2 linked regions of the Nocardioides panacis genome follow. The protein of the gene in region 1 interacts with the protein of each later gene in a pairwise test. Links are inferred from orthologs where the notes say so. Each region holds a gene or a part of one and is shown on either strand. Other genes may lie near its edges.

What was found.
Region 2: the proteins of ctaD (region 1) and KRR39_RS21840 interact in binary tests that used the Escherichia coli proteins (3 or more experiments, as listed by UniProt). The link is inferred for Nocardioides panacis from one-to-one orthologs.

What each region holds. Positions count from the first base shown.
Region 1 is NZ_CP077062.1:2,533,966-2,537,279, forward strand. Bases 64-3,063 are described here. They hold ctaD (aa3-type cytochrome oxidase subunit I), read right to left. Parts: upstream 2,452-3,063; coding sequence 676-2,451; downstream 64-675. Other genes in these bases: KRR39_RS12260 (L,D-transpeptidase), read right to left, coding at 64-109; KRR39_RS12265 (cytochrome c oxidase subunit 4), read right to left, coding at 281-679; ctaC (aa3-type cytochrome oxidase subunit II), read right to left, coding at 2,448-3,063. Also shown: more of KRR39_RS12260, read right to left, coding at 1-63; more of ctaC, read right to left, coding at 3,064-3,314. UniProt on the Escherichia coli protein: Cytochrome bo(3) ubiquinol oxidase is the terminal enzyme in the aerobic respiratory chain of E.coli that predominates when cells are grown at high aeration.
Region 2 is NZ_CP077062.1:4,474,830-4,478,121, forward strand. The notes cover bases 236-3,213. They hold KRR39_RS21840 (pyridoxal phosphate-dependent aminotransferase), read right to left. Parts: upstream 2,324-3,213; coding sequence 1,148-2,323; downstream 236-1,147. Other genes in these bases: KRR39_RS21835 (hypothetical protein), read left to right, coding at 236-1,146; pyrE (orotate phosphoribosyltransferase), read left to right, coding at 3,120-3,213. Also shown: more of KRR39_RS21835, read left to right, coding at 40-235; more of pyrE, read left to right, coding at 3,214-3,292. UniProt on the Escherichia coli protein: Shows aminotransferase activity with methionine and histidine as substrates, and to a lesser extent also with phenylalanine.

The sequences.
Region 1 (3,314 bases):
AGGTGGCCGTGCAGCCCGCGGCGAGCACGGACACGGCGAGCAGACCGGCCAGCGCGGCAGCCTGACGGCGTGACCGGGAGCGCAGGACGCCACCGAGACGATCGGACATGGGTTCCCCTCGAGATGCGGATGTTCCCCCCTCAGGGTAACAACCGACCCCCACCAGGACCGACTCCGCACCCGGTGGCCACCGTCACGTTGTGGTCACGTCCTGCACCGTGAACCGCCCTCAACCGGGCAAACCGGAACGCCCGCCGGTGACCCGGCGGGCGTCCTCGGGTCAGTGCGCGTGCTCGCCGACGTAGTACTCGTAGATCCAGCCGCACAGGGCCAGGGACCCGAGGCCGATGCCCATGATGAACAGCCACCAGGCGCCCATGGCGACGGCGAACACGCACAGGGCGAGCGTCGCGCCGGCCCACAACGGCCACCAGCTGTACGGCGGGAAGAACCCCAGCTCGCCGGCGCCGTCGGCGATCTCGGCGTCCTGACGGTCCTCGGGCCGCGGCTCCATCTTGGAGGCGTGCACGCCGAGGTACACCGTCACCAGCAGCGTGAGCAGGAACGTCATGGTCAGCGCCGAGGTGCCCGTCGGGTCACCGGTGATGAACCAGTAGGCCGGCGCGACCAGCACGAAGAACACGGTGCAGATCCCGAAGATCCAGGTCTCGGCCTTCATCGGTCGGTGCCCTCCGTGTCGATGGGGTGTCCCAGCTGTTCCTCGATGTGCGCCTGGCGGCCGCCCACGGACGGCGCGTCGATCAGGTCCTGCTCGTCACCGAGCGCGTCGTTCTCGGCCATCTCCATCGCCGCGACCTCGGGGTGGTGCAGGTCGAAGGCCGGCGACTCGGAGCGGATCCGCGGGATCGAGGTGAAGTTGTGCCGCGGCGGCGGGCTCGAGGTGGCCCACTCCAGCGAGCGGCCCCAGCCCCACGGGTCGTCGATGCCGACCGGCTCGGTCTTCGAGGACTTGTAGACGTTCAGCAGGAACGGCAGCGTCGAGGCGCCGAGCAGGAACGACCCGATCGTGGAGATCTGGTTGAGCGTCGTGAAGCCGTCGGAGGCGAGGTAGTCGGCGTACCGGCGCGGCATGCCCTCCACTCCCAGCCAGTGCTGGACCAGGAACGTGGTGTGGAAGCCCACGAACAGCAGCCAGAAGTGCACCTTGCCGAGACGCTCGTCGAGCATCTTGCCGGTCATCTTCGGCCACCAGAAGTAGAAGCCGGCGAACATCGCGAACACCACGGTGCCGAAGACGACGTAGTGGAAGTGCGCGACCACGAAGTAGGAGTCCGAGACGTGGAAGTCCAGGGGCGGGCTGGCCAGGATGATGCCGGTCAGGCCGCCGAACAGGAACGTCACGAGGAACCCGACCGACCACAGCATCGGGGTGTCGAAGGACAGAGATCCCCCCCACATCGTGCCGATCCAGTTGAAGAACTTCACGCCCGTCGGTACGGCGATCAGGAACGTCATGCCGGAGAAGAACGGCAGGTCGACCGCGCCGGTCACGAACATGTGGTGCGCCCACACGGCGACGGACAGCACGGCGATGCTGACGGTGGCGGCGACCAGCCCGACGTAGCCGAACACCGGCTTGCGGCTGAACACCGGCAGGATCTCGGTGATGATCCCGAAGAACGGCAGCGCGATGATGTACACCTCGGGGTGCCCGAAGAACCAGAACAGGTGCTGCCACAGGATCGGTCCGCCGTTCGCGGCGTCGAAGATGTGCGCCCCGAACTGACGATCGGCCTCCAGGGACAGCAGCGCGCCGGCCAGGATCGGGAACGCGATCAGCACGAGCAGGCTGGTGACCAGCGTGTTCCACACGAAGATCGGCATCCGGAACATCGTCATGCCGGGCGCGCGCATGCAGATGATCGTGGTGATGAAGTTGACCGCTCCGAGGATCGTGCCCAGACCGGCCATCCACAGGCCCATGATCCAGAGGTCACCCCCGACGCCGGGGCTGCGCACCGCGTCGGACAGCGGGGTGTAGCCCGTCCAGCCGAAGTCGGCGGCGCCCTGCGGGGTCAGGAAGCCGGACCCGGCGATGATCCCGCCGAACAGGAACAGCCAGTAGCTGAACATGTTCAGCCGCGGGAACGCGACGTCGGGCGAGCCGATCTGCAGCGGCATGATCACGTTGGCGAAGCCGAAGAACAGCGGCGTCGCGAACAGCAGCAGCATGATCGTGCCGTGCATCGTGAACAGCTGGTTGTAGAGCTCGTCGTTGACGACCTGCTGGCCGGGGAACGCGAGCTCGGAGCGGATCAGCATCGCCATCAGGCCGGCGATGAGGAACCAGGCGAACGACGTACCGAGGTAGAGCTTTCCGATCACCTTGTGGTCGGTGGTGGTGATGACCTTGACGATCTGCTGACCCAGCGTGTTCTGCTTCGTGGCGCTGGTGCTCTGGAACTGAGCACCCTCGGCTGTCGCGGTCACTGGCCCGCTCCTGTCGACTGGTCGTTGTCCTGGACTTCGTTCTGGAGGCCGCTCTGCTGGCCGACCTCGGAGCCACCCAGCGCCGGACCGATGTTGCCCTGCTTCTTGAGGTCCGCGAGGTGGGCGGCGTACGCGTCCTCGCTCACGACCTTGACGTCGAAGAGCATCCGGGAGTGGTAGACGCCGCACAGCTCGGCGCAGCGGCCCACGAACGTGCCCTCCCGCGTCGGCGTGAAGCTGAAGTGGTTCTGCCGACCGGGGATCACGTCCATCTTGAACAGGAACGCCGGGACCCAGAACGAGTGGATGACGTCCGGCGAGCGCAGCTGGATCTCCACGCGCTTGTTCACCGGCAGGTACAGCGTCGGCCGGTCGGCGGTGGTGCCGCCCTCGTAGACCGTCGTGGACCCGTCGAGGGCGGCGTCCTTGTCGTAGTTGAACGTCCAGGACCACTGCTGGCCCACGACCGTGACGGTGTGGTCGGCGTTGCCGGTCTCGCTCGCGTCGGCCAGCACGTCGTTCTGGACGGTCACGGTGAAGAAGAAGAAGACCAGGACCATCACGACCGGCGCGACCGTGTAGAGGATCTCGATCGGCAGGTTGTAGCGGGTCTGGATCGGGATCTCGTCGTCACGGCGGCGGCGGAACTTCACGCACGCGTAGCCGATCAGCCCCCACACCAGGACGCCGACGATCATCGCGGCGAGCCAGGAGCCCATCCAGAGTCCGTGGATCCCGGCGGTGCGGTCGGTGACGCCCTCGGGCTGTGCGAGCCGCTTGATCGAGTCCGTCTCCGCGGCGGAGCACGACCCGAGCAGCAGCATGCCCGCCGAGCCCAGAGCGATCAGGCCGGCGCTGCGCAC
Region 2 (3,292 bases), 1.9 Mb from region 1 along the record:
GCGACAGGGACCGACCGGCCGCGTGGTGGAATGGGCGCCATGAGCGAGCCGGACGGAACGAAGGCGCCCGCCCGCCCGCGTCAGGTGACGGTGGCCGGCGTGACGGCAGCCGCCGCCTGCCTGCTGCTGGTGGTGACCCTGTTCGACTCGATGGCGACCGTCCGCTCGGCGGACATGCGGGACCGGGTCGCGAAGTTCCTCAGCACCCCGCCCGGCGACGGTCTCGGGCTGTCGGCGGACGCCGTCGTCGACCTGCTCCGTGCCGTCGTCCTGGTCAGCGGCGCGCTGGCCGCCGCCGGTGCCGTGCTTGCGATCTTCGCGCTCCAGCGGCACCGCGGGGCCCGGGTCGGGCTCGCGGTCGCCGCGGTGCTGATGCTGTTCTCCGCCACGTTCGTGTCCGGCATCCTCCCGCTGGTCGTGGCGGTGGCCGCCGCGATGCTGTGGGGCCGCGAGGCGCGTGACTGGTACGACGGACGCCAGCCCCGTCCCGCCCCGCAGGCGCCCGGGCCGCTGCCGCCCCACCTGTCGCACCCGCAGGCCGGTGCCCCGCAGGCCGGGTCGACGTACCCGCCGGCCGGCTCGCCGTGGGCCACGCCCGCCCCGCAGGGCGGTGGCCCCGGACACCCGGCGCCGGCGGCGTTCCGCGCGGCCCCGCGGACCGGCCGCCCCGTGCAGGTCACCGCCGCGGTCTGGCTGACCTGGGTGTTCTCCGCGTTCGTCGCGTTCGTCTTCGTGCTGGTCGTGCTCACCATGCTGCTCGACCGGGACCGGCTGCTCGAGGAGATCCAGCGCACCCCCACCCTGACCGACGCCGGGTTCACCACCCGGCAGATCCTGGGCTTCATGTGGGTGCTCAGCGCCGTCGCGATCGCCTGGTCGCTGGGCGCCATGGCGCTCGCCGCGCTGGCCTTCCGGCGGGTGGAGATCGCCCGTGTCGTGCTGGTGGTCTCGGGGATCGTCGCGGGGCTGGTGTGCCTGGCCGCCGTACCCGTCGGCTGGCCCGGGGCGGTCGCCGCCTTCACGACCGTGGCGCTGCTCAGCCGCCGCCCGGCGCGGGACTGGTTCGCGGGACGGGGCCTGCCGCCGGGCCCGCCGCGGCAGTCGCTCCCGCAGCCGCCGCCCCGGAGCAAGCCGCCGGTCTGGTGACTCAGGCGTGCAGGTCGGCCTGACGGAGCCGGCGCACGCCCTCCTCGACGACCGAGGTCTCCTTGCAGAAGGCCCAGCGCACCTTGTGCCGGCCCTCCTCGTGGTCGTCGTAGAACACCTGGCTCGGGATCGCGACCACGCCGGCCCGTTCCGGGAGGGCGAGGCAGAACGCCATCCCGTCCGGGTAGCCGTAGGCCCGCACGTCGGTGGTCACGAAGTACGTCGCCTCGGGCGGGTAGACCTCGACGTCGAGCCCGCGCAGGCCCTCGACGAGCAGGTCCCGCTTGGCCTCGAGCTCCTTGGCGAGCCCGTCGTAGAAGCCGGCCTCCTGGCGCAGGGCGTGCGCGACCGCCGGCTGCAGGGGCGCGGCGTTGCTGAACGTCAGCCACTGCTTGGCGGCCATCACGGTGCTCACCAGGTCGGCCGGCCCGGTCACCCAGCCGACCTTCCAGCCGGTGAACGAGAACGTCTTGCCGGCGCTGGAGATGCTCACCGTGCGCTCCCACATGCCCGGCAGCGTGCAGATCGGGACGTGCGCGCGGCCGTCGAACAGCAGGTGCTCGTAGACCTCGTCGGTCACCACCACCAGGTCGTGCTCGATCGCCACCTCCGCGACCGCCTCGAGCTCGGCCCGGGTGAGCACCGCGCCGGTCGGGTTGTGCGGGGTGTTCAGCAGCAGCGTCGTGGTGCGCGGCGTGACCGCGGCCCGGAGCGCGTCGACGTCGAGCCGGAAGTCCGGGGCGCGCAGGGTCACCGGGCGACGTACGCCGCCGGCCATCTCGATGCACGCGACGTAGGAGTCGTAGAACGGCTCGAGCACCACCATCTCGTCGCCGGGGTTCACGAACGCGAAGATCGCCGCGGCCAGCGCCTCGGTCGCCCCCGCGGTCACCACCACCTGCGAGGTGGGGTCGAGCTCGAGGCCGTAGTGCCGGGCCTGGTGCTCGGCGACCGCCTCGCGCAGCTCGGGGAGGCCGGGGCCGGGCGGGTACTGGTTGCGGCCGGCGCGCAGCGCCTCGACCGCCGCCTCGACGGCACCGGGCGGACCGTCCCGGTCCGGGAAGCCCTGGCCGAGGTTGAGGCTGCCGGTGCGCACGGCCAGCGCGGACATCTCGGAGAAGATCGTCGGCGGGATCGACCGGAGCCGGGTCGCCATCCTCGGGGAGGTCGCAGACATACCGCGACTGTACGGCGTTCGTGTGCAGCCGCTGACGGGCATGAGGGATGATCGCCGCATGGCCACCCAGACCGTCGCACGCCCGCCCGCGCAGCCGAAGCGGCGGCGCGGAGCCGCGTTCTGGCTCGGCATCGCCCTGATCCTCGCCGGCCTCGCGGTGCTCGCCTACGTCGCCTGGCAGTTCTTCGGCACCAACGTGGTGGCCCACCAGAAGCAGCAGAAGATCGTGGAGAGGACCGAGAGCGCCTGGCGGTCGCAGGGCACCGCCGGCGCGTCCGGGACCGCGCAGGGCGTGGAGCTCGACGGCGCCCAGGCGCTGGTCCGGATCCCGCGCTTCGGCAAGAAGTACGTGATGCCGGTGCAGGCGGGTGTCTCCGAGGCGGTGCTCGCCGAGGGCTTCGGGCACTTCCCGGGGACCGCCGACCCCGGCCAGGTCGGCAACTACGCGATCGCCGCGCACCGGGTCACCCACGGGGAGCCGCTGCGGGACATGCCCCGGCTGCGGCCCGGCGACACCGTCGTGGTCGAGACCCGCAAGGCGACCTACACCTACCGGCTCGACACCGACCCCGACAAGCTGATCGTGACGTTCGCCGACGTGTGGGTGATCGACCGGCTACCGACGAACCCGCGCGGCGGCGTGCAGCCGGCCCAGCGGCCCGGCCAGAAGCTGATCACGCTGACCACCTGCGCGGAGCTCTTCCACACCGACAACCGGATGATCGTGTTCGGGCACCTCGTCGGCACCACCCCCGCTGACCCGGGGCCCGGCAGGCCGGCCACTAGGGTGGCGCGCATGAGCGATCGGGACGCGTTGCTGGACCAGGTCAGGACCAAGGCCGTCGTGCACGGGCGGGTGACGCTGTCCTCCGGCAAGGAGGCCGACTACTACGTCGACCTGCGCCGGATCACCCTCGACGCGCAGGCCGCGCCGCTGGTCGGCCGGGTGATGCTCGACCTCACCGCCGG